DNA from 4 places in the Neobacillus sp. SRL179 genome. Region 1 is predicted to be linked to each of the others. Evidence: riboswitches for the same ligand, from Rfam matches in the RefSeq annotation. Region 1 holds a riboswitch; each other region holds the start of a gene.

The links. Region 1 has a riboswitch for lysine ahead of AC4E8C_RS21355 (transporter substrate-binding domain-containing protein). Riboswitches for the same ligand answer to the same signal wherever they lie in the genome.
Region 2: linked by a shared signal. The riboswitch ahead of dapA (4-hydroxy-tetrahydrodipicolinate synthase) and the one ahead of AC4E8C_RS21355 (transporter substrate-binding domain-containing protein) in region 1 are both predicted to bind lysine.
Region 3: linked by a shared signal. The riboswitch ahead of AC4E8C_RS17845 (aspartate kinase) and the one ahead of AC4E8C_RS21355 (transporter substrate-binding domain-containing protein) in region 1 are both predicted to bind lysine.
Region 4: linked by a shared signal. The riboswitch ahead of AC4E8C_RS14375 (amino acid permease) and the one ahead of AC4E8C_RS21355 (transporter substrate-binding domain-containing protein) in region 1 are both predicted to bind lysine.

The regions. Positions count from the first base shown of each region.
Region 1 is NZ_OZ481792.1:4,337,606-4,345,318, reverse strand. It holds gene AC4E8C_RS21385 (Bug family tripartite tricarboxylate transporter substrate binding protein) at 1-383, shown strand, start outside; gene AC4E8C_RS21380 (tripartite tricarboxylate transporter TctB family protein) at 551-994, shown strand; gene AC4E8C_RS21375 (tripartite tricarboxylate transporter permease) at 1,011-2,510, shown strand; gene dgoD (galactonate dehydratase) at 2,556-3,704, shown strand; gene AC4E8C_RS21365 (2-hydroxyacid dehydrogenase) at 3,860-4,831, shown strand; gene AC4E8C_RS21360 (hypothetical protein) at 5,031-5,312, shown strand; lysine riboswitch at 5,610-5,791, shown strand; gene AC4E8C_RS21355 (transporter substrate-binding domain-containing protein) at 5,900-6,736, shown strand; gene AC4E8C_RS21350 (amino acid ABC transporter permease) at 6,800-7,537, shown strand; gene AC4E8C_RS21345 (amino acid ABC transporter ATP-binding protein) at 7,561-7,713, shown strand, end outside.
Region 2 is NZ_OZ481792.1:2,745,654-2,753,366, reverse strand. It holds gene AC4E8C_RS13515 (alpha/beta-type small acid-soluble spore protein) at 1-84, opposite strand, end outside; gene AC4E8C_RS13510 (NAD(P)H-hydrate dehydratase) at 282-1,835, shown strand; gene AC4E8C_RS13505 (cytochrome c oxidase assembly protein) at 1,823-2,629, opposite strand; gene AC4E8C_RS13500 (DUF2243 domain-containing protein) at 2,622-3,122, opposite strand; gene AC4E8C_RS13495 (aldo/keto reductase) at 3,274-4,101, opposite strand; gene AC4E8C_RS13490 (SDR family oxidoreductase) at 4,208-5,044, opposite strand; gene dapA (4-hydroxy-tetrahydrodipicolinate synthase) at 5,159-6,046, opposite strand; lysine riboswitch at 6,167-6,346, opposite strand; gene AC4E8C_RS13480 (NUDIX hydrolase) at 6,549-7,229, shown strand; gene AC4E8C_RS13475 (MBL fold metallo-hydrolase) at 7,205-7,713, opposite strand, start outside.
Region 3 is NZ_OZ481792.1:3,595,744-3,603,456, reverse strand. It holds gene AC4E8C_RS17865 (electron transfer flavoprotein subunit beta/FixA family protein) at 1-533, shown strand, start outside; gene AC4E8C_RS17860 (electron transfer flavoprotein subunit alpha/FixB family protein) at 572-1,549, shown strand; gene trxA (thioredoxin) at 1,781-2,095, shown strand; gene uvrC (excinuclease ABC subunit UvrC) at 2,244-4,019, shown strand; lysine riboswitch at 4,085-4,262, shown strand; gene AC4E8C_RS17845 (aspartate kinase) at 4,420-5,634, shown strand; gene AC4E8C_RS17840 (YslB family protein) at 5,702-6,163, opposite strand; gene AC4E8C_RS17835 (succinate dehydrogenase cytochrome b558 subunit) at 6,577-7,188, shown strand; gene sdhA (succinate dehydrogenase flavoprotein subunit) at 7,241-7,713, shown strand, end outside.
Region 4 is NZ_OZ481792.1:2,929,308-2,937,020, reverse strand. It holds gene asnS (asparagine--tRNA ligase) at 1-491, shown strand, start outside; gene AC4E8C_RS14385 (hypothetical protein) at 548-721, opposite strand; gene AC4E8C_RS14380 (helix-turn-helix domain-containing protein) at 868-1,086, shown strand; gene AC4E8C_RS14375 (amino acid permease) at 1,172-2,650, opposite strand; lysine riboswitch at 2,796-2,985, opposite strand; gene AC4E8C_RS14370 (YitT family protein) at 3,194-4,006, shown strand; gene AC4E8C_RS14365 (nitroreductase family protein) at 4,176-4,808, shown strand; gene AC4E8C_RS14360 (PH domain-containing protein) at 4,861-5,475, opposite strand; gene AC4E8C_RS14355 (MFS transporter) at 5,730-6,962, shown strand; gene AC4E8C_RS14350 (DUF2164 domain-containing protein) at 7,051-7,290, shown strand; gene AC4E8C_RS14345 (DMT family transporter) at 7,307-7,713, shown strand, end outside.

The DNA.
Region 1 (7,713 bases):
GCGGGCATGTTGATGCGGTCACGGTCAGTCCTGCAGAGGTTAAAGCCCAGCTTGATGCTGGAAAAGTAAAGACACTTGCGGTTATGTCAGATAAACGTTCAGATATCATTCCAGATGTACCAACCTTTAAAGAGGCTGGTTTGGATGTTGACCCAGTTGGTACGTGGAGAGGTCTAACTGTTCCTAAGGATACTCCAGATGATGTTGTCGCAAAACTTGAAGATGCATTTATGAAAGCTGCGAAAGAAGAGAAATTCACAAATTTCATGAAGAACAGCGGCTTAGGCATTCAGCTTAAGGGTTCCAAAGAGTTTAAACAATTTATGGATGATAACTACAAACAATTTGGTGATATCATTGCTGAAATTGGTTTGAAAAATTAAAAGCAAGTGAAGTATACAGCTGCAGATTTTTGTAGCGAGGGGTAATAAAAAGTAAAGATTGGGTACTCCCACTCTTTACTTTTTAGGTTTTGTGAAGGGGAGTCGGGGATTCCCTAACATGCTATTAATAGGAACAACAGATGATGTAAGCAGGGGAGTGAAAAGGGATGAAAATACCAAATATAATTTGCGGTTTGTTTATCATGCTTGTTTCGGGAATCTTTTACGCACAGACTTTCTCGTTTCCAAAACTAGATTTAAATGAAATTGGACCAACGGTTATGCCGAGGATTTATTGCGGAATCTTGTTTATATTAGGTGGAATTGTTGTCATTCAAGGTCTATTAGATAAAGGCCCTAAGGAAGAAAAGGAAAATACAATGGGATATTCCGGAGCTGCCATGGGGATTGTTTTAATCTTTCTCATTTTAATCCCGGTTATCGGTTTCTATATTGCCGCAGCCCTTTTTGTTGCAGGCTTATTACTATTTTCTAAAGTTCGGAATTATATTGTCCTTATTTCGATTCCAATTGGAACGGTTTTATTTATTTACGTTTGCTTTGAAAAACTCTTAAAGGTAGCGATTCCTGTAGGATCACTATTTTCATAACCGGGGGTGAAATGAGATGAATTTATTACTAGATGGAATGGCGAATATACTTCAATGGCAAGTGTTATTTGTACTAGTCATTGGAACGGTTCTTGGAATCGCAATTGGCTCGCTGCCGGGATTGACCTCCACCATGGGAGTGGCTGTCATTTTACCTGTTACGTTTGGGATGGAACCCGTCACAGGTATTCTTTTACTCGTAGGTGTTTACTTTGGTTCGGTTTATGGTGGGTCATTAACGGCTATTTTGCTGAATACACCAGGAACCCCCGCCTCCGCAGCAACCGCTATTGATGGATATGCATTGGCAAAAAGAGGCTTGGCCCATAAAGCCTTAACGATTTCTACACTTGCTTCCGCCATTGGGGGAGTATTGAGCGTTATCGTGTTAATTTTAATCGCACCACAATTAGCCAACTTTGCCTTGAAATTTAGTGCGCCTGAATCCTTTGCCCTTGCCTTATTTGGTTTATCGATTATTTCCAGCTTGGCCGGAAAGTCAATGGTCAAAGGGATTATCACAGGCTTTTTTGGACTTTTAATTGCAACGATTGGGTTAGACCCGATGGTAGGAACGCCAAGGTTTACCTTTGATCGAATGGAATTGACCGGGGGCGTAAACTTTATTCCGGTTATGATTGGTCTGTTTGCTGCATCAGAGGCATTTAAATCAATGGAAGATATTTTCTCAGCTCAAAAGGTTACGATAAAAGTTGAAAAAGTAAAGCTGAAGTGGAGCGAATTTAAAACGTTAATTGGAACGATTCTTCGTTCATCTGGAATTGGGACCTTTATTGGGATGATTCCAGGGACGGGTGCAGATATTGCTGCTTTCGTTGCCTATAATGAAGCAAAGCGATTTTCCAAAAATAAAGATGGGTTTGGGAAAGGCGAATTAAAAGGTGTGGCGGCACCTGAATCAGCGAATAACAGTGTGACGGGTGGAGCGATGATTCCATTATTAACATTGGGGATTCCTGGAGATGCAGTTACAGCTGTTTTATTAGGAGCCTTGATGGTTCAAGGACTGCAGCCCGGTCCGATGTTGTTCCAAAACAATGGGCCGATTGTGTATACATTATTTATCGGAATGCTGTTAGCCAATCTTCTTATTGTAGTGATTGGGTTACCGGGGATTCGTTTGTTTACGAAGATTCTATATGTTCCAAAGGCCATTTTAACGCCGCTTATTTTAATTCTTTGTACGGTTGGTGCCTACTCTTTAGGGAATAGCTTCTTTGATGTAATGGTCATGTTTGTTGCCGGTGTGATTGGTTATTTCATGCAGCGCTATGATTTCCCAGCATCGCCGCTTATTCTAGGATTGATATTAGGGCCAATGATGGAAAGTAATTTACGCCGTTCCTTGGTAATGTCTGAAGGACATGTCAGCATCTTTTTCACACGGCCGATTGCTGCCTTTCTACTTATTATTGCAATTCTTACATTATTTGCCCCGCTGTATACTAAATTTTTCAAAAAGAAAAAAGATACTGATCAAGTTACAACTCTGTAAAACGAGTATGGGTGACAGTATCTTTAGATGAAGGAGTTTTTCTAAATGAAAATTCGCAGTTATGAATTGTTTCAACTTCCGCCACGTTGGCTTTTCTTGAAAATTGAAACCGATGAAGGCATTGTCGGTTGGGGTGAGCCAGTCATCGAAGGCCGGGCTTCGACGGTAAAGGCCTGTGTGGAGGAATTAATGGGCTATCTCATTGGGAAGGACCCATTACGGATTGAAGATCATTGGAATATGTTGTACCGCTCTGGATTTTATCGCGGCGGTCCAATTCTAATGAGTGCGATTGCTGGAATTGATCAGGCCCTTTGGGATATTAAGGGCAAATATTTTAATGCTCCTGTCTATCAATTATTAGGCGGGGCCTGCCGTGATTCTATTAAGGTCTATTCATGGATTGGCGGCGATCGTCCGGCTGATGTCGGCTTGGCAGCAAAGGCGGTAGTTGATGCCGGCTTTACGGCTATAAAAATGAATGCAACGGAAGAACTTCAGTACATTGATTCTTATGAAAAAGTTGATCAGGTGTTGGAACGAGTTGCCGCCATTCGTGAAGCAGTCGGCAGCTATGTGGGAATTGGGATTGATTTTCACGGCCGTGTTCATAAGCCGATGGCGAAAATCCTGGCAAAGGAATTGGAACCATTCCGGCCAATGTTCATTGAAGAACCTGTGTTAGCGGAAAATAATGAAGCTTTACGAGAAATTGCGCAGCATACGACGATCCCGATTGCGACAGGGGAGCGGATGTTTTCACGCTGGGACTTTAAGTCTGTTCTAGCAGAAGGTTCTGTCGATATCATTCAGCCTGATTTATCCCATGCAGGCGGGATTACTGAATGTAAAAAAATTGCTTCAATGGCTGAAGCCTATGATGTAGCACTCGCTCCGCATTGTCCTTTAGGACCGATTGCTCTAGCTGCATGTCTTCAAGTTGATGCCACTGCCCATAATGCTTTTATTCAGGAGCAAAGTTTGGGCATTCATTATAATCAAGGCAGTGACCTATTGGATTATATCAAGGATCCGTCCGTGTTTGAGTATAAAGATGGGTATGTCGGAATTCCGCAAGGTGCGGGGTTAGGAATTGAAATCGATGAAGAATTCGTTCGAAAACAAGCTGAAATAAGCCATGACTGGAAAAATCCTGTTTGGCGGCATAAGGATGGAAGTATTGCAGAATGGTAAAATTGTAGGAAAATAGGGTGAAGAGGCTGATTGGTTTGTACAGGGCTGGAGCACTGCACCGAAGGTTATCTTTTATGGATGAGTGTGAACCAGATGAGGTAAGCCTGCGAAACAATATCTGCCAGCTGTGAATCTCGGACGAGGGGGACTTTAAATTGAAACCGAAAGTTTTTATTGCCAAGCGTATTCCTAAAGAGGTTGAGGAGTATATTGCCCGCTATTGTGATTACAGGATGTGGGACCAGAAGGAACCAATCCCAGCGGATTTGCTCCTGAAGGAAGTGGCGGATGTGGAAGGTCTGATGACACCTAAGGGCGTCATTACGAAGGAATTTTTAGAAAAAGCGCCTCATTTAAAAATTGTCAGCAACATTGCCGTTGGGTATGATGCCTTTGATATTGAAGCGATGAAGGAACGCGGTGTCATCGGTACACACACCCCTTATGTTCTTGATGAGGCTGTGGCTGACCTGGTTTTTGGATTAATTTTATCAACGTCACGAAGGATTCCTGAATTTAATCATTTCGTGAAGGCTGGCAAGTGGGAAAAGTCCATTCATGAAACCTACTTCTATGGCCAGGATGTTCACCATGCGACATTAGGAATCATTGGCATGGGGCGGATCGGTGAGAAGGTGGCAAGAAGAGCTTCACTTGGCTTTGAAATGAATGTCTTGTATAACAGTAACAGCAGAAAGCCTCAGTTGGAGGAACAATACGGGATTGAATACAGTGAAGTGAATGATCTATTAGAGCGGGCTGATTTCGTGTTAGTGATGGTGCCATTGAATGATTCTACCTACCACTTTATGGGGGAAGAACAGTTCAATCGGATGAAATCAAATGCTATTTTTATTAATTGTTCACGGGGATCAGTAGTAGATGAAAAGGCCCTCATTCGAGCGCTGCAAGAAGGAAAAATTTCTGGAGCCGGCTTGGATGTGTTTGAGGTTGAGCCTGTCGAAAAAGACAATCCTCTCTTGAAAATGGACAACGTCGTCGTGCTTCCGCATATCGGCTCCGCAACAGATAAAACTCGATTCGATATGGCCATGAAAGCAGCCGAAAACCTTGTCGCAGGCGTTACTGGAAACATGCCAGAGAACGTTGTGCCGGAACTGCGGTGAGGTGTGGAACAGGGGTCATACCCTTCTTAAGTAGCAATAATATATGTAAGAGAAGAACTACTAGTTTCTTCTCTTTTCTTATTGTCGATCCCCTTTTCGTTAAATTCTGGATTAACGCGCAGGTGATAGACTAGCAGAATAGATATTTGCTATAATGTTTCGTAAGCAAAAAAAATCTATTAGAACTGGAGTGAACACGATGCAACTAGCAAATGCAAAAGTACAAAATGTTGACCTTGAGAACTCAACCTTTAATATCCTGCTAACATTCTCTGATACTCATAAAGCGATGTTATATTGCCGAGTAGAAGATCAACATGTTAAAGCATATAATATTGGAATTATGGACACATGCCCTTGCTGCTTTAAGCCGAATTGCCCAAGTCTATTTGCCAAGCGTCAAGAGTTATTAATTGAAGCGCAGAAATTCACCGAACTTCCTAGTGAATTGGTGACTGATGGCGTGTTAGTTACAAATTAATCATCTGAGCAAAAACAAGTTGTTCGATAAAAAAAAGACTAGATAGAAGTTCAACTTCAGTTCATTTTCCTCCTCCGCTTCGCTTAGATGGCGGGGGTGTTTTTATTGTTTAAGAAAATGAGTAGTTTGAGATAGAGCGGCAGCGTTCAAAAACATGGAATTAAAGATGGACAAATCGTAAAACTACTTAACAATGAAAATTAGATGAAATAACATGCTGAAAAATTAAGAACATTGACAGAATTCTCAATTTGATGTAGCCTAATAATATAATTTAATAGTAACCTCACTTTTTTTCAGTGAGGTAGAGGCGCGGTAGTTAACAGTCCTTAGTGGAGTTTGAGAAGCCATGATGCTAGGGAGAAGGAAGTATCGCCGAAGTTTGTAATATTCTCAGTATTACATGCTGGGTCTGCAGTGAAGAATTGCAGGACTGTCTCAATAAACGACCCAGTTTATTGAGTTGTGCTATCTCATTCGGGATAAGGGAGGACTTTAGGGCAACTTATACATATTGCGACCTTGAGTTTATCTCAAGGTCGTTTTTTGTTGTACTTTAGCTCTAACCAAATAGGAGGAGAATGAACATGAGGAAAAAGGCATCATTATTTGTAGTCACATTGCTTTCAGCTATTATTCTATTGGCCGGATGCGGGACAAGTACGAAGACAGCTTCTGGCGCATCGGATGACAATACATTTAAGGTAGGTCTCGAAGCAGGATATGCCCCGTTTAACTGGACTCAGAATGATGACTCTAATGGAGCGGTGAAAATCAAAGGCACTTCACAATATGCAGGTGGTTATGATGTGGAAGTCGCTAAAAAAATTGCCGATGGTTTAGGGAAAGAATTAGTTATTGTGAAAACCGAATGGGATGGCCTTGTTCCAGCGTTAACTTCAGGTAAAATTGATGCAATTATCGCCGGGATGTCACCAACAGCAGAACGGAAGAAAACAATCGACTTCTCGGACAACTATTATAAATCCAATTTAGTGATGGTGGTTAAAAAAGGCGGCAAGTACGACGGTGCTACTTCGATCCAAGATTTCAAGGGAGCAAAAGTGACCGCACAATTAAATACCTTCCACTATTCCGTGATTGACCAAATCAAGGGAGTAACAAAAGCAACAGCAATGGACAACTTCCCAGCGATGAGGGTGGCCTTAGAATCCGGCATCATTGATGGATACGTATCTGAACGTCCTGAAGCAGTCAGTGCTTCATCTGCTAATGATAAATTTGCGATGGTCGAATTTACAGATGGATTTAAAACATCAGAAGATGATACCGCCATTGCGGTCGGCCTTGAAAAGGATAGTAAATTAACAGACAAGATCAATGGGATTTTAAAAGAAATCTCAGAAGAAGAACGCACAAACATCATGGATGAGGCAATCAAGAATCAACCAGCGTCAAAATAATCAGGACATGAAGCCGGCTGTATTTTTTGCAGTCGGTTTTATGATGAAATAGGGGGGAGAAAGTTGAGCTTTGATTGGATAGTAAAAATTATCGCGGAAAATTGGCCGATGTTCCTTCGCGGAGCTGGCATGACGCTGGTGATTGCCCTAATTGGAACCATATTGGGTGCCATCATTGGTTTACTAGCAGGGGTGATCCGCACGATACCTGTTCCGGAACGTGGAGCTAAAAAAGTATTGCTTAAAGTGGTTAATGTTATTCTTTCTATTTATATTGAGTTTTTCCGTGGAACACCGATGATTGTTCAGGCGATGGTCATTTATTATGGTTCAGCCTTGGCTTTTAATATTGATATGAATGTTTTTGCAGCAGCGATCATTGTCGTCTCGATTAATACAGGCGCCTATATGGCGGAGATTGTCCGTGGCGGGATTGTTTCGATTGATAAAGGTCAATTCGAAGCAGCGCAGGCGATTGGGATGAATCATCTGCAAACGATGATGAATGTAGTTCTGCCACAGGTGATCCGCAATATTTTACCGGCAACAGGAAACCAATTTGTTATTAACATTAAGGATACGTCGGTACTGAATGTGATTTCCGTGTCGGAGTTGTATTTCTTAACTAAATCAGTTGCTGGAAACAACTTTAGATATTTCGAATCATTTTTCGTAGCTTGTATCATTTATTTCGTGATGACGTTTATTGTTACAAGAGTTTTGCTTTATTTTGAAAGAAAATTAGAAGGCCCGGACAACTATACGATGCTTGGTGAAGAGGACATACAGGTAACGAAATAACTGACAAAGAAGGAGGAAATCGTATGGAAAAAGTCATTGATATTCAGCATTTAAACAAATCCTTTGGAACGCATGAAGTGTTAAGAGATATTGATTTCTCCGTCAAGAAGGGAGAAGTGGTCAGTATTATTGGTTCTTCAGGTTCTGGGAAATCGACACTTCTTCGCTGTATCAAT
Region 2 (7,713 bases), 1.6 Mb from region 1:
AACTCCAAACTCGTTGGCGATTTCTTCCTTCATTTGATCAAGCGCGTTGCCCGAACCAGGAACCAAAAGTTTGTTTCTTGCCATGATACATCACTCCCGACGAAGTTTTTTTGAGCAATCATTAATTTGCTCGTCTATAATTTATCCAATTAAGCTTTATAAATTCCTATCCTTCATTTATCAAACACTTCAATGTTGTGTTTAGAACCATAATTATAATAAAAATTCACTTCAAAAAAGTTTTATAATAGTAATAGGTGTATAAAAAGGAGAGAGTAGATATGTTTGTGGCAGGTCAAAAAGAAATGCAGCAAATGGATCAATATACGATGGAAGAGATCGGTTTACCTGGGGTCGTATTAATGGAGAACGCAGGTGCAAAAGTAGTCGAAGACATGATCGTTAGCAGTCCGTTTGAAAAACCCTGTGTACTTGTGCTAGCAGGAGGCGGTAATAATGGCGGGGATGGTTTTGTCATCGCGCGCAGGCTGTATGATTTAAAATTTGACGTCCTCCTATTTTTATTAGTTCCTCCTGAGAAAATTAAGGGAGATGCAAGAGTTCATTTTGATGTATATATCAAGCGAGAGCTGCCCATTTGTTATTTACAAGAAAGTGGCTTTGATACACTTCGGAATAAAATCCACGGGGCCGATATTCTTGTCGACGCCATACTAGGAACGGGTGTCCATGGTCTAGTTAGAGAACCCTTTTCAACCGTAATTTCAATGATAAATGAGGTTGAGAAAAAGAAGTCGATTATTTCTGTCGATATTCCCTCGGGATTAAGCAGTGACAACGGAAAAGTTGGTGGAATTGCAGTCAAAGCAACAAAGACAATTACATTTGTTTTTCCGAAAAAAGGGTTCTTTTTACATAATGGTCCCAGCTATATCGGCGAGTGGAAGGCGGTTGATATCTCTGTTCCACCTTCCATTGTCGAAGTTCTTGGCCTTGTATTACCCAAACTCATTACTGAAGACCTTGTAAAAACTTCTATTCCAGCCCGGCCTAGAAACGGTCATAAAGGAACATTTGGGCATGTGCTAATAATTGGTGGATCTCGATCCTATGTTGGCGCTCCCATTTTTTCCGCAAAGACGGCCTTATATAGTGGGTCCGGATTAGTAACGTTAGCTGTTCCGGAAAATATCTATCCAATTGCGGCAGCCCAAAATCCAGAATCCTTATTTCAGCCATTATCAGAAGAAGATGGTCACTTTTCCGTTAAATCAATTGCTGAAATCGCCCCCTTATTGCATCAATTTGATAGTATAGCGATTGGTCCAGGGATAGGGAGATTTCAGGGTGGAGAAGAGTGGATGCGTTCATTTATGGAATTACTCACAGGACAGCCGATTGTTGTCGATGCCGATGCCTTATTTTTACTTCGAAATAATTTAGATATTGTTCGAAATTATAAGGGAGCTGTCATCTTTACCCCGCATCCAGGGGAAATGGCTAAATTAATGAATAAAACTGTACAAGAGGTAGAAGAGGATCGAATTGAAATTGCCAAGGCTTTTGCAAGTGACACTGGTGTTTATTTGTTATTAAAAGGGCATCGTTCCCTGATTGCAACACCTGATGGAGAGGTCTTTATTAATCCACACGGTCATGACGCACTTGGAAAGGGAGGGAGTGGGGATGTGCTGACAGGGTTGGCTGCCTCATTTATAGCCCAAGGAGCATCCCCTGTCCATGCCCTAATAGCTGGAAGCTGCTTACATGCCAAGGCAGGAGAGGAAAAAGCAAAGTCATTATCTCATTATGGTGTGATGCCGCTAGATATAATTGATGGGATAAGGGAACAAATTAATCACTATACAGATTGATTAAAAACCTTAAATAGACGGCCAGCTTTACTCCATTGATAACAAAAGACAATGATTAAAACCAAATCAGTTGCATCCCCTCCATAATACATTAGCATTGCGGCCGTTTCAGCCTGGTCAATTGGGACACCCATTGGTGGATGAGCAAAAATAAACTTCGATAAAATACCGTGTCCTGCTAATGCTGCCACTAACACAATCGCGCGAAAGACAAACGTTTTCCGGTGTGGAGTAGGATCTATATAGATTATGGATGCAGTAAACAGATAGCCCGCCATAAAAATATGAAAGTGGATTAACAGATTTAGAAGAACGTGGTCGTGCATTTTCATGTAAAGGCTGCTTGTATAGAGAATCCAAAGACCTCCAACATTTATAAATGACGCGGGAATTGGGTTACAAATAAAACGAATAAGTCCACTTCTTAACAGAAAGGATAGACGTCGAGCATGAAATACATTTAGAGTTCGTAAGAATAGAGTCATTGGTGCAGCTAAGACCATCAAAAGTGGTGCAAGCATACCAAGGAATAGGTGACCAACCATATGTTTCGTGAAATCGTTATGAGCACTATCTGCGACCGGTCCAGTAATGGCGAAGAGAGCACTAAAAATGCCTAAAATCCATAAAATCAATCGACTTAACGGCCATTGTATTTGTTGGCTCTTAGATCTAACAAAGGCTAGTAGATAAACAATTAAAGCTATAATAAACGGCATTAATAAAAAAAATTCTGGAATGATGTGTGGCTCAAAGCTTGCAGCTACATGTTCAACGTGATAAATTTTAGGCATTTTTCAAAGCAGCTCCCGTTTCTTTCGATATACGAATTAACAGGATGATTCCTATTAACAGCATAAATACTGCTGTTATGTGCCAAACCAAGTCATAAGGCATGATATCGACATGATAGCGGATTTGGTGGAGTCTCATCAGTTTGTGTTGAATTGTACCATCGTATAATTGAAAACCACCTGCTCCAATAAGTATGCAAGCCAGCCATTTCTTTGCCTGCCACGCATGATATCGTCGAAGAGAGGTAACCATAAACAACGCTAAAACACTTGAAAACCAGATAAACGCGTGGAAAAGTCCATCAGATACCAATCCAATTGCGGTGGTGGATTTATCATAGAAATGATGCCAATGTAGCAGTTGATGAAAAACAGCTTCATCAATAAAGGCGACCAACCCTATTCCAAATAGAATGCCAGACCAAATATTTAGCTTATTCTGATAAGCGTTTGTAGTGTTTGAATTATTTTTTTGATGGGAAGTACTAGTCAAATTGCTTCACCTTCGTATCTAGGATATTCTTCACCTTTCCCATTTTTGAAGAGGAGTAATCATATACAGTAGTAAACATTCGAATTTGAATGTTTGGTCTCGATAAAAACAAAAACTGCCCTTTTTTTACCTAGGGCAGTTTCTGTTTTTATTAAAAATTAAAATTATCTGGATCGGCACCAAATCGTTTATTTTCATTTAGAGAGTTAATTTTTTGAATTTCATCAGCCGTTAACTCAAAATCAAAGATATTTGCATTTTCTATAATCCGGCTTTCTTTAACAGATTTCGGAATCGTGACAATTTCATTTTGCAGATCCCATCGTAAAATAACTTGGGCTGTTGTTTTATTGTAACGCTCTCCGATTTCTATTAGAGCTGGGTGCGCTAACAGTCTTCCTTGACCTAAAGGAGCCCATGCTTCCATTTGGATTTGCTGTTTCTTGCAATACTCTCGAAGCTCAGTTTGAGCCAATAATGGATGTAATTCTACTTGATTGACCATTGGTTTAATTTCTGCACTAGACAATAAGTCTTCTAAATGATGAATTTGGAAATTGCTGACGCCTATCGCACGAACACGACCTTCTTTATATAGGTTTTCGAGAATTTTCCAAGCTTGTTTATACTTTCCTTCAACAGGCCAGTGAATTAAGTATAAGTCAATATACTCAAGTCCGAGTTTCTTTAAGCTTGTTTCGAATGCTTCTAAGACTTTATCTTCACGTTGATCAGAATTCCAAACTTTTGTTGTAATAAATAGCTCTTCACGAGGAACTCCAGATTCCTTGATTGCTTGACCGACACTTTCTTCGTTTTGATAAAGGGCAGCGGTATCAATAGCTTTATAACCTGCTTTAATTGCTGATTTTACGGAGAGAAGTGCTTCATCACCTTCTTGCACTTTATATACACCTAGGCCAAACCAAGGCATTTTGACGCCATTATGTAGGGTTGTTGAAGATTGTAAGTTATTCATTCCCATCTCCTCCTTATTGATTCATACAAAGTAAGTATAGCCCCTTCATTGAGGTGGGTGCAATTGATTTGATTGTATTTATTTTCTAAATATTTTCCAAACATTGTTAATGTCTCAGTTTTTTTTCTATCACTGATTCAATCATTTTCCATGGCAAAGTATTTTTTAGAAAAAGGCTGGTTTTTACACCCTTTCCGATTGGGTAGCGGAGGTCGGGGGATGCAGATTGTGAAGCAACATGTGCTGCGAGTCGCGCTACATCTTTAGGATCACCATGTGCTGCTTTTCCCTCTTCCACTTCTTTAAGTAAACTTTTCATATATGGAAGGTACGGGGAATCAGCATTTATTTCCATTTGGTCAACAGTGGCCCAGATATTCGTTTGATAGGAACCAGGTTCGATTAAGGAAACATCAATTCCAAATGGTTTAACCTCGAGCCTTAAGCTTTCGCTATATCCTTCCAGTGCATGCTTTGACGCCGTATAGGCAGATAATCCGGGAAATCCAATTCTTCCACTTATACTGCTGATATTGATAATTCGACCATGTCCCTGTGTTCTCATATATGGAAGGACTGCGTTTGTCACAGCAATAATCCCGAAAAAGTTAGTTTCAAATTGATATCGATAGTCACCAATAGAAAGCTCTTCACTAAAACCTCCCAGCGCAAAACCAGCATTATTAATAAGCACATCAATCGAAGAATAAGCAGAGAACCTAGTTTTTATGGAATCAATGGATTCGGATGAAGTAACGTCTAGTGGTAAGACCTGAATCCGCTCCTCCACTTTTTTCTCTTTTGCATAAGTAAGCAATGAGTTGGCTTTTTTAGTGTCCCTCATTGTGGCAATAACCGTAAATCCTTTCAAAGCAAGTTCAATGACACATAATAATCCAAAGCCACTGGAAGAACCGGTTACAATCGCTGTTTTCCTGCTCATTTATTTCTCCTTTTATTTTTTTTCTCTTTGTAAAAGTCTTCATTCACTTTAAGCAAGCATCATAAAAAAGGCTGCCCAAACCCATTCCTTTCTGGGAAAGACAGCTTTTTTGAATTATAGGATTGTTGCGCTTTTGCTAGCAGGCAGAAGCTTTTGCAGGACTAACTTTTCTTCTTCATTTAAAGGTACCAATGGTAAGCGGACACCACCAACGTGAATCCCAGACATGTTTAAGGCTTCTTTAACTGGAGTTGGGTTAGGTGCAGCAAATAAGCCTTTCATAAGTGGGAGAAGACGGCGATGCGCAATTGCAGCTTCCTGTATTTGACCATTTTTAAAGTTCGTAATCATTGCCTGCATTTCGTTTCCGATAATATGGGATGCAACCGAAATGACACCAGTGCCGCCAATAGCTAAAACAGGTAATGTTAATCCATCATCACCGCTATACAAGGTGAAATTGTCTGGAGTTTGGCTAATGATTTGGGCCATAGCATCTAAGTTACCACTTGCTTCTTTTATTGAGACAATATTTGGAACTTGTGAAAGACAAACTACGGTTTCCACGGATAAATCGACCACACACCGTCCGGGAATATTATAGAGAATGACCGGTAAGGTAGTTGATTCCGCTATTGCTTTAAAATGTTGATATAATCCTTCTTGAGATGGTTTGTTATAATATGGGACTACAAGCAAGATGCCGTCCACACCAGCCTCTTCGGCAAGACGAGTTAACTTGATGGAAGCTCTTGTATTATTGGAGCCAGTGCCAGCGATGACTGGAACTCGGCCAGCTACTTCCTCTACAACAAATTTAAATAATGCAACTTTTTCTTCTATTGATAGGGCAGGGGATTCCCCAGTTGTTCCAGATACCACCAATCCATCAGATCCATTGGCAATTAAATAATTGACAAGTGTTTTTGTTGCGCTAAAATCCATCTCACCATTTTGATCAAATGGTGTAACCATTGCTGTTAAAAGTTGGCCAAAATTCATTATTATCACCCTTAAAATTATTTTTACAAAATAAGTGGGAAAGGCCAATGTAGAATCAACGCAAAAAAGCAGCAACGAGGGTTCGCTGCTGCTGTAGAAACAAAAATAAAAAGTTCCTATGCGTGAGATAGCCCTCCATATAGTTTCCTATATGACAATTCTGTGCTTATTCAACAACAGAACCAGCTTCAAGTCCAATGAGATTCTTAAAGCTTCGGCAAATTCCCCTTTCGACAATTATCATAGGAACTCATTTTCCTCAAATTGTGTACTAATGGTTTTTGCGCCTCTATCCTCACTTCAAAAGGTATTGAAGTAAGAGATTATGTAATTGTTAGTTAATATAACAGAAAATTCACGTGGATTCAAGTGAAATGCAATATGTTTTAGTTGAGTAAAATAAGTTTAAGGAATTACAAGGAAGGGAATCGTGAAGTGAAAGTTGAATATTAATTAAAATAATATTTACATTTCCGAAAAAAATAAGAGGGTGGGAAATAAAATGAATTCTATTCCTAGGCCAGCATCCACAGTTGTTTTAATGGATCATTTATCCAAAGTTTATATGACAAAAAGACCTGACACAATGAAATTTATGGGTGGATATTATGTTTTCCCGGGGGGAGCGGTAGATTCTACTGATGACATTCAAGCTAACAACAAATTTATTACTGGAAAAAGAAATGACTCTTTTACAATTGGGCATTATGTCGCTGCTGCAAGAGAACTATTTGAAGAAGTGGGTGTTTTAATTTGTAAGAAAAAAGACGGCACACCCGTTCATTTGGATGAAAAAGTAGAAATGGAATACCGCCGTCTCCTAATCAATCGGGAGATTTCATTTTTACAGCTATTACAAAAGGAAGAACTCCAATTTCCTCTTGAAAGCTTAGCTTATATTGGACAAATCGTCACACCGGATATTAGTCGAATAAGATTTGATACCCGTTTTTTTCTCTCGTATCTTCCAAAAGGGCAAACACCCAAACCAGATCCAAATGAAATCAGTGAAGCATGTTGGATGGACCCTGCTGATGCCTTGAATGCTTATAAGCAAGGCGACATATCACTGGCTCCGCCAACCATTCATACATTGAAAACGATTATTAACTATCAAAAGGGCGGTCAGTTGAATATGCCCGAGTTTATTTTTGCTGATTATATTAAAGATCTGAGAGAGTAATAGGAATCCTGCTTTGATACAATTCCGTCTTTTATTAATTTGATTAAGTGTGCCTCAGTTGTCCGTTTAGCAACTTCAAAAACATTGGGGTGGGGGAGATTGTCATAAATGATGTTTGTTAAATCGGAAACAGTTATCTTTTCATGCTCGCTTAACAACGATTTGATTTGGTTTTCACGGAAATATCTTCTATTTAAAACAAAATCAATGTGTTCATAAGGATTATCTACCCATTCGCCATGCCCAGGACCTATTTTACTTAAATTTAATTGTTTTAACCTTTGTAACGTGGCAATATAGTCTGACATATCGCCATCTGGGGGTCCTATCCATGATGTCCCTTCAGCAACGATATTATCCCCTGCAAGGAGAATCCGTTTGGTCGGAATATACAGGTTTAATTGACCTGCAGTATGACCTGGTGCGTGAATGAGGATAATTTCTTCTCCAGCAATGCGAATCACGTCGCCATCATTTAAGAATG
Region 3 (7,713 bases), 740 kb from region 1:
TTCTTATTAATATCGAGGATGATGTGGAAGACGGTGATCAATTTACAACAGCAAAAATCCTTGCAGAATACTTAAAGGACAAAGAAGCGGACTTAATCATTGGTGGAAATGTTGCCATTGACAACGCCTCGGGTCAAGTTGGTCCACGGGTTGCTGAATTACTGAATATACCTTACGTCACTACTATTACGAAGTTAGAAATTGACGGAACCAATGTTACGGTTACGCGTGATGTAGAAGGGGATTCAGAAGTGATTGAAACTAGCCTGCCACTTTTGGTTACAGCTCAACAAGGCCTAAACGAGCCTCGTTATCCATCATTACCAGGAATTATGAAAGCGAAGAAAAAACCGCTTGAAGAATTAGAATTAGATGACCTTGATCTTGAGGAAGACGATGTGGAAGCGAAAACAAAGACCATTGAAATATACTTACCGCCCAAAAAAGAAGCTGGAAAGGTTCTTGCTGGTGATTTAAGTGATCAAGTAAAAGAACTTGTACAACTTCTTCATACGGAAGCAAAAGTAATTTAAGCTCATACACATAAAAATTGTTTTCAGGAGGTAATAGAATGTCAAGAAAAGTATTGGTGTTAGGAGAAGCACGGGATGGATCATTACGGAATGTTTCTTTCGAAGCAATCGCAGCAGCTAAAACAGTTGCAGAAGGCGGAGAAGTAATAGGAGTTCTTATTGGTGAAGGTGTAAGCGCTTTAGGGAATGAACTCGTACAATATGGTGCTGACCGTGTAGTGGTCGTCGAAAATGATAAGTTAAAACAATATACCTCAGATGGTTTTGCTCAAGCACTAACAGCAGTTATTGAGCAAGAAAAACCGGAAGGACTTGTTTTAGGCCATACAGCTCTTGGAAAGGATTTGGCTCCAAGAATAGCAGGTAAACTTTCCTCCGGCTTAATCTCTGATGCAACAGCTGTTGAAGTAGCTGGCGGAAATGTCGTATTTACCAGACCTATCTACTCAGGTAAAGCTTTTGAAAAGAAAATTGTCACGGATGGGCTAATCTTTGCCACGGTCCGTCCGAATAATATTGCTCCATTAACTAAGGATGAAAGTAGAACGGGAGAGGTCTCCTCTTTGTCTGTTGAGATCAAAGACCTTCGTGCCATCATCAAGGAAGTCGTTAGAAAGGCAAGTGAAGGTGTTGATTTAAGTGAAGCAAAAGTGGTTATTTCAGGCGGCCGTGGTGTAAAAAGTGCGGAGGGTTTTGCACCATTAAAAGAATTAGCCCAAGTTTTAGGCGGAGCAGTAGGTGCCTCCCGTGGTGCCTGTGATGCCGATTATTGTGATTATTCATTACAAATTGGCCAAACAGGAAAAGTGGTCACACCAGACCTTTACATTGCCTGCGGTATATCAGGAGCAATTCAACACTTAGCAGGGATGTCCAATTCCAAGGTAATTGTCGCGATTAACAAAGACCCAGAAGCGAACATCTTTAAAGTAGCTGATTATGGAATCGTTGGTGACTTGTTCGAGGTTGTGCCAATGTTAACGGAAGAATTTAAAAAGCTAAAAGTTCATTCTTAAACTGATTAGTTGTTGTCAAATAGGTTCATAATAAAGCGAGCGAAGCATTCTGCTCGCTTTTATTTATGTTCAGCTCCAGCGACCGTGGCGCTTCCGTTTTTCTTACCTTTGCATAGAATATTTATATAAAAAATGGGTATATTACATGCTGAGACATATTATTCGCATGATTTGGCAATCGATGGTATACTTTCCGTAGTATTTCAGTTATTTATTAGGAGGTCAATCAATATGGCTATTTCACATGTAACAGATCAAACTTTTGCTACTGAAACAGGCTCTGGCTTAGTGCTTGTAGACTTTTGGGCACCATGGTGCGGCCCTTGTAAAATGATCGCTCCCGTTCTAGAAGAACTTGACTCAGAAATGGGCGATAAAGTAAAAATTACGAAGCTTGATGTGGATGATAACCCACAAACAGCATCTAATTTCGGTGTTATGAGTATTCCAACTTTGTTGGTACTTAAAGATGGCGAAGTGGTTGATAAAGTAGTCGGCTTCCAACCTAAAGATGCGTTAGCAAGTGTATTAAATAAGCACGTATAAGCTGCTTAATTAGGTAATAAAAACCTTAGCTAGAATTCAATCTGGCTAAGGTTTTTTTATGATTACCAATCAAACTTACTTTTCTTTATGGGCAGTATGCTTTAAAATTTTAAAAGACAGATAAAAAAAGACGGAGGGAGCGGCCGGAATGAATGAAACTATAAAGCAAAAACTGACCCTGCTGCCTGATCAACCTGGCTGCTACTTAATGAAGGACCGTCAGGGAACCATTATTTATGTAGGAAAAGCAAAAGTCTTAAAGAACCGGGTGCGTTCCTATTTTACTGGTTCGCACGATGGGAAGACATTACGACTTGTGAATGAAATAGAGGACTTTGAATACATTGTTACCTCTTCTAATATAGAAGCGCTGCTGCTTGAATTAAACCTGATTAAGAAGCACGACCCCAAATACAATATCATGTTGAAGGATGATAAGACCTATCCGTTTATTAAACTTACAGCAGAAAGACATCCGAAACTTATTATTACAAGAAAAGTAAAAAAAGATAAAGGCAAATATTTTGGTCCATATCCAAACGTCATGGCGGCCAACGAAACAAAAAAATTGCTTGACCGGATTTATCCGTTACGCAAGTGCTCGACATTACCAGACCGTGTCTGCTTGTATTATCATTTAGGTCAATGCTTGGCGCCTTGTGTGAATGAAGTGAGTGAAGAACAGTACAAACAAATGACCGATGAAATAAGCCGTTTTTTAAATGGCGGCTACAAGGAAATCAAAAAAGAACTTACCGAAAGAATGACTGCTGCGTCTGAAGAATTGGATTTTGAACGTGCCAAAGAATACCGCGATCGAATTGTTCATATTGAGACAATTATGGAAAAGCAAAAGATCACCATGACAGATTTTACAGACAGAGATGTCTTTGGGTATGCGGTCGATAAAGGCTGGATGTGTGTACAGGTCTTTTTTGTCCGTCAAGGGAAGTTGATTGAGCGGGATGTATCCATGTTCCCCATTTACAATGAGCCAGAGGAAGAAATATTAACATTCCTTGGTCAATTTTATACAAAAACAGAGCACTTCAAGCCTAAAGAAATTCTGATTCAAGATGAAGTCGATCTTCATTTGGCTGAACAACTGCTGGAAGTAAAAGTATTGCAGCCGCAGCGGGGTCAAAAAAAGGATCTTGTCAAAATGGCGATTAAAAATGCGAAGATTGCCTTGAATGAAAAGTTTTCTTTGATTGAAAAAGACGAAGAGAGAACCATTAAGGCAATAGAAAACCTTGGTGAGCTTCTTGGTATTTATACTCCGCACCGGATTGAATCATTTGATAACTCCAATATTCAAGGGACTGATCCTGTTTCGGCTATGGTTGTATTTATTGACGGTAAGGCAAATAAACGAGAATATCGGAAATACAAGATTAAGTCTGTTAAAGGCCCTGATGATTACGAATCGATGCGAGAGGTAACTAGAAGAAGATATTCACGGGCGTTGAAGGAGAACCTGCCACTGCCAGATTTAATCATTATTGATGGTGGTAAAGGTCATGTGGAGGCAGTTCGAGATGTTTTAGAAAATGAACTTGGGTTGGATATCCCGCTCTCAGGTCTTGTAAAAGATGAAAAACACCGGACCTCCCAGCTTCTTTATGGAAACCCGTTGCAAATTGTTCCTTTAGCAAGGAACAGTCAGGAGTTTTACCTGCTACAGCGAATCCAAGATGAAGTTCACCGGTTTGCGATTACCTTCCATCGTCAAATTCGGGGAAAAAGTGCGTTCCAATCCTTGCTTGATGATATTCCAGGCATTGGTGAAAAACGCAAAAAGTTATTATTGAAACAGTTTGGCTCAGTGAAGAAAATGAAGGAAGCTAGTATAGAAGAATTTACTGGTTTAGGTATTCCGTTAAATGTAGCAGAGGAATTAATCGATAAACTTCATTCAGAATGATTGTCAAGAAAAAAAGTCCATGCTATAATAAATGAAAATTTAAATCTATCACTTTATAGTACTAAAGTGTAGGTAGAGGTGCGAGCTTCAATAGTAGTGGTTCTGAGAAGGATGAGCTTCAAGGAAGAATCATGAAAGGGAATGTTCGCCGAAGTAAAGAAGGTCTCATTTCTTTCTTTGCTGGTTCTGTATTGAACAAATCCAGAATTGTCAAGACCTGTGTCTTGGAGAGCTATCTTACGTTGTTTGTACAGGAATTTATTTCTTCGTGTTCAAAAAGCAATGAGATGCCCTTCTCATTGCTTTTTTTATTGGTAGGGAATGCATCCTTTTTTAAAGTAAACTAAACGTAAAAGCTTGTGCAGGTAATTTTCTAAAGAATTCGAAAGTAGGGGAAAAGATGGGTTTAGTTGTTCAAAAATTTGGAGGAACCTCAGTTGGCAGTGTAGAACGAATCCTAAATGTCGCACAATGTGTAAAAGAGGAAACACAAAGAGGCAATAATGTGGTGGTTGTTGTTTCCGCAATGGGAAAATCGACCGATCAGCTTGTAAGTTTAGCTAATGAAATTTCCAGCCAGCCGAGCAAACGCGAAATGGATATGCTCCTCTCAACCGGAGAGCAGGTGACCATTGCGTTATTGTCTATCGCCTTAAACCAACAAGGGCTAAGTGCTGTTTCCTATACTGGCTGGCAAGCGGGGATCATTACAGAACCGGTCCATGGCAATGCCCGAATTGCTCAAATAAAAACGGAAGCGATTCAAGCGCAGCTCTCCGAAGGTAAGGTTGTCATTGTGGCTGGATTCCAAGGAATTACTGAGAATGGGGAGATTACCACACTTGGACGGGGTGGTTCAGATACAACAGCAGTGGCTTTAACTGCTGCCTTACATGCGGATAAGTGTGATATTTATACAGATGTAACTGGAGTTTTCACAACGGATCCAAGATATGTTAAAGCAGCACGCAAATTACAATCCGTTTCATACGACGAAATGCTCGAACTTGCTAATTTAGGTGCTGGGGTGCTGCATCCTCGAGCAGTGGAGTATGCAAAAAATTATCAAGTAAAGCTTGGTGTCAGATCAAGCATGGTGAAAGAAGAAGGAACAGTCATAGAGGGGGAAGCAACAATGGAGCAAAATTTAGTTGTCCGTGGTGTGGCATTTGAAGATGAAATTACTAAGGTTTCCATCTTAGGACTAACAGACTCATTAACAAGTTTATCAACCATTTTTACTACATTGGCACAAAATCATCTTAACGTCGATATTATTATTCAAAGCACTACGGAGGGCGGCACTGCTAACCTGTCATTCTCCATCCACACAAATGATTTAATGGAAACATTAAAAGTACTAGAGGATAACAAAACGGCACTAGGTTATGAACAGTTAGATGCTGAAAATAAATTAGCTAAGGTCTCCATTGTGGGTTCAGGAATGATCTCCAATCCAGGAGTAGCGGCTAAAATGTTTGAAGTATTAGCCAATAACAATATCCAAATCAAAATGGTCAGTACTTCGGAAATAAAAGTATCTGTCGTTGTCGAAGAAAAAAACATGCTAAAAGCTGTAGAAACACTACACGAAGCATTTGAACTAGGACAATAGCAAATAAGGTGTCAGGCACCGTTGGTGCCTGACACCCTATTTACCATAATGAACGTGAAATGCTTCATTACCCCTTTTTAATTGGGTCTTTTGTGTCCCATTTGACCGTGAATTGAACTTTATTTGACTTTTTGACGGGGTGCTCAAATGCTTCAGTGCTCGCTTCTTTTAGAAATTCAATTTGCTGTGCAAGGAAACCGGCTTCGAGCTGGAAAAAGTGCTCCGCTTTTGATTTTACACGCGAGACAATAAGAGGACTAGTTAATTCTATCTCCATTTCATTTTTGGTTTCCTTTACTAATTCAAGTTGACCCCAAGATGCAGTGTTAAAAAACTCAGCTACTTGAGTGATATCTGTGAAAGGAAATTTCCGGGCTAGACGCTTTCCTGCCCAATATAATATTTCGGGTGCATCTTTTCCAAGAATTTCGGGCAAAAGGATTTCTCTGATCAGTTCATATCCGAAAATGGATATGGTTCTTGGTTCAGCTTCATTCATATTCAGATTAACGGCTGTACTTTCTTTCACATGTTTCCCCTCTTTCTATCATTCTATTATATACAATTTTATGGATGTTTCAGTATAAAAACCAATGTTATTGTGCAATATCTAAATTATTTTTAATCATAATTATGATTACCTAAAAAGTGAAATAATCAACAGTTAGATGTTGGTAATTTCATGAGAATTTATGGATGTTTTCTCGGTGAGAACTAATGGAATTGATTTGTCAATCGACTTTAGTATAATATCAATATATTTTAAAAATTTTCTTTTTTTAATAAAGTTTGTGTATACGTTTTCTTGACGCTCTAGTTTGATGGGAGTAAAATGGACATGTCACATAATTGTCACAGTGATAATAGGTTAAGAATCTTTACGGGGAATTTAAGAGAAGAAGCTTAACTTTACTTTTTTAAAATTTAAAGGGGGGTAAAATAATGGCGGGTAATCGAGAGTTTGTAAATCGCAGATTGCATTCATTGCTGGGAGTTATTCCAATTGGTTTGTTCCTGATTCAGCACCTTGTAGTCAACCATTTTATCACAGGAGGACCAGATTCCTTCAATAAAGCTGCAGGCTTTATGGGAAATCTTCCATTTCGTATTGTCTTGGAAACTGTAATTATCTTTTTACCATTGTTATACCATGCAATCTATGGACTTTATATCGCTTTTACTGGCAGCAGCAATGTTAATAGGTTCGGAACCTACAGAAACTGGATGTATTTAATTCAACGAATCACAGGCGTAATCACCTTGATTTTTATTGCGTGGCATGTTTGGGAGACGCGTGTGGCCGCTGCATTTGGTACCGAGGTAAACTATGAAATGATGCATGATATTCTATCATCACCATTTATGTTTGTATTCTATTTAGTTGGTATTCTATCTGCGATTTTCCATTTTGCTAATGGATTATGGTCATTCCTAGTCAGCTGGGGTATCACTGTGACACCTCGTTCACAAGTTATTTCTACATATGTAACGATCGGTATTTTCGTGGTTCTAGCTTTTATCAGCGTACAAACTTTGGTTGCATTTGTTTCATAAGAGGTCGAGTTTGGAAAAAATATTGTAATTGGATTGAGGGAGTGAGTCACGAATGGGTAAAGGTAAAGTGATTGTAGTCGGCGGCGGCTTAGCTGGCTTAATGGCTACCATCAAAGTTGCAGAAGAAGGAACACCGGTTGAGTTATTTTCACTTGTTCCGGTTAAACGTTCTCACTCTGTTTGTGCCCAAGGCGGTATCAATGGAGCGGTAAATACAAAGGGTGAAGGAGATTCCACGTGGATCCACTTTGACGATACTATTTATGGCGGAGACTTTTTGGCTAATCAACCGCCGGTAAAAGCAATGTGTGATGCAGCACCAGGTATTATTAATCTATTTGACCGGATGGGTGTAATGTTTAACCGAACCCCTGAAGGTTTACTAGATTTTCGCCGTTTTGGAGGTACACAGTATCACCGTACAGCCTTTGCTGGTGCAACAACTGGACAGCAGTTACTATACGCACTTGATGAACAAGTTCGTCGTCATGAAGTAGATGGTCTGGTTACGAAATATGAGGGCTG
Region 4 (7,713 bases), 1.4 Mb from region 1:
ATGATGCAAATTTCGGTCGTGTAACCTATACGGAAGCAATACGATTATTGCAAGAATCAGGTGAAACCTTTGCCTATCCGGTTGAATGGGGGCTTGACTTGCAAACAGAACATGAACGATATTTATGCGAAAAGGTTTTTAAACGTCCAGTTTTTGTTACGGATTATCCAAAAGAAATTAAAGCATTCTATATGCGTTTAAATGAAGACAATAAAACGGTTGCGGCTACTGATTTACTTGTACCTGGAATAGGGGAATTGATTGGTGGAAGTCAGCGTGAAGAGCGAGAAGAAGTACTTGCTGGAAAGATTAAAGACCTTGGCATGAATGAGGAAGACTATTGGTGGTATCTTGAATTAAGAAAATACGGTGGTACGAAACATTCTGGCTACGGTCTAGGTTTTGAACGGTTAATTATGTACTTGACTGGAATGACAAACATTAGAGATGTGATTCCATTTCCAAGAACAACCGGTAATGCCGAATTTTAAAAGCAAAAAAGATCCATTCAAGCGAATGGGTCTTTTTGATGTTTCTACCTTTTAATTTAAGAATCTTGAAGTTCCTCTTCGAAAAAAAATGTACCAGGGTGTTCTTTTACGATATATGAATATCTTTTCATATTTTTTACATATTGCCATTTTAAAATGGTGACAACTTCACCTGTTTCAATGATGTTTACTGTTTGACCACTATTATACCGATTATTTGAGTTTTTCAATTTTAACACCCCTTTTACTATTCCCTTTTAAGTATAACACAAATTTTATTCTTTAATCGTGCGCAAGATTGTAAAGACAGAATACCGCCTTTCGGCTTTCCATTATAATGTACCTATGGTATACTTTACAAAAGCGAGGTGTCATTTTGACAAATTATAAAGCAAAAAGAAGTAACCTCAAAGATCTCTTATTAAAAGAAGGTATGAATTTGGATAGCTTGGAAAGGAATACAAATATTCCAAGGGAACAACTTGATGAATATTTATCCAAAAAGGTGATGAGCCTAAATACGGCGATGACCATTTCCAAGGAATTAAACTGTAAGATTGAAGATTTATATGTGTGGACAACGAAGGAAGCCTAAAGTATACCTGTTAAAAAAAAAAAAATAGACCCAGCAGGGTCTGTTTTTTTTGTTTATATAAAAATCTAAGATTGGTCGAGGAAAATTAAACGGTTAAGTCACATTTATCTAGAGGGATTACCTTTGTCTTTCTCGTGAATTTATACCCAAGCCATAAAATAAGAAATAATGGCAAACCAATATAGGAAACTAATACACTATTCCAATCAATATGGTTACCCATAAAGGCAGAGTAATTTTGTCCTAGAATAACAAACCCACAAACAAGAAAGGCAAAAACTGGTCCAAGGGGGAAGAATTTTGATTTATATGGTAGTAAATTTAAATCCTTACCTTGTGCAACATAAGCTCTTCGGAAACGATAGTGACAAATGGCAATTCCAAGCCATGCGATAAAGCCTGACATACCCGAAGCATTTAAAAGCCATACATAAACGACACCATCTCCAAAGAAAGATGCTAAAAATGCTAGGGTTCCAACTAAGGTTGTCGCGATTAACGCATTGACTGGGACACCATTTTTATTTAGTTTACCAAGAAATTTTGGAGCCTTGCCTTGTCGGGCTAGATCCCAAAGCATTCGTGTAGAAGCATACATCCCTGAGTTTCCTGCCGATAATACAGCTGTTAAAATAACAGCATTCATGACAGATGCAGCGAATGCAATTCCTGCTTTTTGAAAAACGAGTGTGAATGGGCTGACGGAAACATCGCCATTGGCCAAGTTCTCGTTTGTATAAGGAATGAGAAGTCCGATTACTAAAATGGCTAAAACATAAAATAAAAGAATTCGCCAAAATACTGATTTTACTGCACGGGGAATAGATTTTCCTGGGTCGTCTGTTTCGCCGGCCGCAACGCCTAATAGCTCGGTCCCTTGGAATGAGAAACCTGCAGCCATAAAGATTCCTAGCATAGCCATAAAACCACCATGGAACGGAGCGTCACCAACTGTAAAGTTAGAGAATCCGATGGTGTGGTCTCCCATAATTCCAAAAATCATTAAAGTACCGGTAACAATAAAAATAACAACTGTTACTACTTTAATAAGAGAAAACCAATATTCAGCTTCGCCAAATCCTTTTACAGATAGATAATTTAATAAGAACATGATAACCAAAAAGATACTGCTCCATACTAATGAAGGGGTATCAGGAAACCAAAACTTCATAATCATGGTTACAGCTGCTAATTCCGCAGCAATTGTAATTGCCCAGTTATACCAGTAGTTCCAGCCAAGAGCGAAACCCAGGGCAGGATCGACAAACTTTGTAGCATACGTACTAAAGCTACCGGCGACTGGCATGTAGGCTCCCATTTCTGCTAAACTTTGCATTAAAAAGTAAACCATTATCCCAATGACGAGATAAGAAAGAATGGCACCGCCAGGTCCCGCGGAATGAATCGCTCCGCCGCTAGCAAGGAAAAGTCCAGTTCCTATTGTCCCGCCAAGAGAAATCATTGTTAGGTGCCGTGATTTTAGACTACGTTTTAATTCGGTATTTTCTTTATTAGGTGTTTGCCCATCTGTATATTCAAGGGGTCTTGCTGATTGTGATTGCATTAAGATTACTCCTTTTTCTTTTGAAGTGCTGCCCTAGTTGATGACAGAAGAAAGCTAATGTTTTCTAATTCGAGAAGGAGTGTTGGAATAAAAAATACCATCGAAGTAGAATCGATGGCATTGGTAATACCCCGCATCATACCTTCCGAAAGATAGCTCAACACGCTGGACTGGTAAGGTCAAACGTGACAGTTCTGTTCCTATTCGAATACAGACCCAGCGTACTCTTATAGAGAAAAAAGTACGCTTCGGCAGTTTTTCCTTTCATACGGAGTCTGGGATGTCTCTTCATCTCATCCGTATTACTAATAAAAACCGCGACCTCTACCTCATCGGTTTGATGAGGATTTAAACTATAAATTTATTATAGTACTAAAATATAATAATGACCGCTCAGTTGTCAATGGAATATTTACCAAAGGAATTAAAAATAGATTAGTCTGATAATTTATTCTATTGGCAAAAAACTATTAAGTTTACTTTAATTTAATGAATTTAGTATGATTTTAAAATAGTAAAGTGCAGGTAAGGAGGATTTTTACCATGCAATTAATCGGTGTTTTTTTAGGATCTCTAATCGTTGTAGGAGCATTTAATTTTTTCTTGATCCCTCATGAGGTGTTAAGCAGTGGATTAAGTGGTATTTCCATTTTGCTAGGGATGATTACTCCTCTTAATACAGGGTTAGCTAACCTCCTATTGAATTTACCTTTAATTATTCTTGGTTATAAGATGTTGGGGAAAAAGTTCATCATGAATACCATATTTTCTGTGTTGATCATTTCTGTAGGTCTTTATGTGGTGCCAATCATACCATTAGCCAATGATACCATTCTTTCATCAATTTTTGGGGGAGCCCTAACTGGTCTTGGGGTTGGACTTGTCTTTCGTTCATCAGGTTCGACAGGTGGTTTTGATATTATTGGCATGATTGTTTCCAGGAAAAAGGATTTTCCTATCGGAGTATTACTTTCTGGAATGAATGCTTTAGTCATTATTATTAGTGGTTTCCTTTTTAATTGGGATGCGGCACTAAATACTTTAGTTTCGATTTATGTAACCGGTAAGGTAGTGGATACGATCTATACAGACCACGCCAAATTAACGTTAATGATTATTACGGATAAAGGGGAAGAAATGCGGGCCCATTTGCTGAATAATCTGTATCGTGGGCTTACAATTATGGATGGAGTGGGCGGGTATTCCAATGACAAACGCAGCGTATTAGTTACGGTCATCTCACGATACGAATTAAATGAGGTGAAAAACCTTATCGGAGACGTAGATGCTTGTGCTTTTGTTAATATTACAGAAACAATTGAAGTAATGGGGCTGTTTCACAGGCCAAGCCCATAATAATACCAAGAGGCGTTCACTTTTTAAGTGGACGCCATTTATTATTATTTATACGGTCTTTTTATAAAATTTTAACAAATTCAATTTGCTTGACTGTACGAATCTACAATAGTAAGATAATCAAACTAACTTACTTTTTGTAAGTATTTTTAATCAAGGAGGATCATTCATGCATTCAGTGTTAAATAAAAGCTTATCTGATGTAATAAAAGAACGTCACTCTGTTAGAAAATATGATTCAACCTATATTATCTCAAAAGAAGAGATTGAAAATATAATAAAAGAGGCGACATCCGCTCCGTCTTCAAGTAACCTTCAACCATGGCGCTTTATGGTGTTTCAAGACGAACAAACAAAAAAAGAGCTTAGAGCGATTGCTTTCAATCAAGAACAGGTTGAAACAGCATCCGCAGTAATTGCCGTATTAGGCGATAAAGAAATGTATAATAGTATTGAGAAGGTTTACCACAGTGCACACGAAGCTGGTTTTATGGATGAAGCAAATATGGAGCGATTAATCGCTAGTGCACAAAATACGTATCCTAAAGCCCCTGAAGAGATGCGAAAAAACATTGCTGCTTTTGATGCGGGTCTTGTTTCAATGCAGTTAATGCTATTAGCTAAGGATAGAGGTTATGATACAGTCCCAATGGGAGGATTTGATAAAAAACAATTTATTGAAAAATTTAATGTGTCAGAGAGATTTTTCCCAATTGTTTTAATTCCCCTAGGCAAAGCTGCTGCACCTGCATTTGGCTCAACACGGTTGCCAATTGAAGATGTAATAATTGAATATAAATAATAAAACGAACCCAAAGCTTCTAGTAAATCTCTAGCTTTGGGTTCGTTTATTTTTAATTGTTAATGTATTTTTCAAAAACAAAACCAAAATCCTTCACACAATATTGTTTTTTGCTATCTTCTAACCATTGGAACGCAGCTTGATTAAGCATTTTGAATTGAACCACTAAATTACTGTCAGAACTTGTTACACGCCCAAGTGTTGTTGAGGCTAATTCAAGGCTTTGTTTGGAGAACTGAAGACTAATTTCATTTTCATGGGAGATCTCAGAAATTTTTATAAGTGCTTTATATAAATCCTTTATTTCCTCAATATGTTTTTTGTGAACATCGATTGAAAAGGGTTCAGAGCCAATTTTAAATTTTATTTCGACATCAAGATCGACCGTACCCGCAGTTTCCAATTTCACTTCTGAAATTTGATTCGTTGCATAGCTATAACGGTGCAGCATCCTTTTTTTACTTGTTGCACTAGTTCCATCTAAATGAATGAGGGCATTATTGGTAAAACAATATTCATCAGACTTTGATTTTATTAAAAAATATATTTTTTCATTGTCTTCATGCATGACATAATCGTCTGCATCAACCTTATCATAATCTTGCGGCTTAATAACTGCACCTACATCGCTTAATCCTAAAATATCTGCTGCAACTTTTCCAAACATTGTACCAACCTCACTTATCATATTTTTAATCATCCAATGTACGAATAATGGATTATAAAGTTTCAAACTAACCTGCATTTAGAAGAACAAAATATTTTATGCTAACAAAAATTTTGTATTCGCATTTTTAAGATTAACATACAATTCAGAAATCTGATATACTAAAAAGAAAATGAATTAGCAAGTTCAGGAGGATGTCCGATGTAAATAAACCCTTACTTTTATATGAAAATTTAATAAAAAAGTGAGGGTACATGATGTCTATTTTATTCGGAAAACGAGGTTCTTTTCGGTTTCTTTGGTTTGGGCAAATGTTAGCTAATTTAGGTGATATTTTATATATAGTTTGTTTAATAAAAATAATTTTTGATGCAACTGGCTCTGTAACCTATATGTCACTAGTTCCGTTCTTTAATACAACTTCAGCATTGTTCAGTGGGTTATTAGCACCCCTCATAATTAGCAAATACAAACTTAGAGCCGTATTAGTTTATTCACAAAGTGGCAAAACATTGTTGTTATTTGTGTTGTGCCTATACTTAAACGATTTAACAGATAATTTGCTGTATTTTATTTATTTATTAATTAGTGTTATTTCTTTTTTAGATGGGTGGGCATCTCCACCACGAAATGCTTTAATTCCCAGTCTTGTGGACGAAAGAAACCTTATGAAAACTAATAGTTTACTTTCTATTTCAGATCAAATCGTTCAGCTAATTGCCTGGCCAATCGGAGGTATTTTATTAGTCGCACAAGGGGCAGATGAAATCCTTTGGATTACATTTGGTCTTTACCTTTTCTCTACTACTTTTATGAGTTGTATTGTTCATGTCGGGACCCAACCGGATCAGGGTAACATGTCACGTAAAGATACATTAAAAGAGGGTTGGGGGTTGATTTGGAATTCACGGCAGCTTCGAACAATTAGTATGATGAATATCCTTGAAACCTTTGCCAACGGAGTTTGGATTGCGGCGATTCTATTTATTTACGTTTCCGATGCTTTAAACAAAGGGGAGAGCTGGTGGGGGTTTATTAATGGCTCCTTTTTTGCGGGTATGCTTTTTGGCGGGATATTGATTTACCGTTTTTCGCAGGTCTTAGAAAGAAATTTAGGAAAGACCATTCTTTGGTCAACCTGTAGTTTAATGGCTATTACTTTGTTGTTTGGAACCACCTCCATTCCGTGGTTTGCCCTTCTTTGCTCATTTTTATTTGGGCTTCCACAAATGGCAAGGGATGTAGCAGAGACCACCATTATTCAGTATAGTGCTCGTGAACAACTACTCGCTAAGGTTTACTCAGCACGAGGAACAATGATTTTGGGGGCATTTGGAATATCCTCTTTAGTGATGGGATGGATTACTGAAGAATGGGGAGTAAGAGCAACATTTATAATTGCCTCTATTTTGTTCCTTTGTTCGCTTTCACTTGCATTTATGAGCAGAAAGTACTTATTTAAGAGTTTGTATAAAGAAAGCAGCTAATTTCAAAAATAACTTAAAGGAAATCACTTGATGGTTTCCTTTTTTTAATGGAAAATACACTATATACATAAGAAGGATGGTGATTATTTTGATAATTAAATTCACAAAGCAGCAAAAAGATCATATGATTTCAGAGATACAACGTTTTTTTTATGAAGAACGGAATGAAGAAATTGGCTTGATTGCTGCTGAAAATGCCTTTGATTTCATTAAAAATGGGCTTGGTCCATACTTTTACAATGCAGCAGTCAACGACGCCCGTAAATTAGTTGAACAAAAAATGATGACTCTTGAAGAAGATATGTTTTCATTAGAGAAGAAACTGTAAAAAAGGAGAATGGAACATGCGGCCCATCATAATTGGTATATTTGCTGCTTTCTTTTTTGCCTTTACCTTTATTTTAAATAGATCGATGGATTTGGCAGGGGGGAGCTGGATATGGAGTGCCTCCTTAAGGTATTTCTTTATGGTTCCCTTTTTATTTTTGATTGTTATTGGCAGGAAAAATTTAAAACCATTACTCATCGAAATGAAACAGCGGCCTGTTGCATGGTTATCATGGAGTACGATTGGTTTTGGGTTATTTTATGGCCCTATTTGTTTTTCGGCTGCATTTGCTCCAGGCTGGTTAATTGCAGCTACCTGGCAAATTACAATTATTTCAGGCTCTTTACTGGCACCACTTTTTTATGAGAATGTTAATACAGACAAAGGAATCATCCAATTGAAGGGTAAAATTCCTTTCAAAGG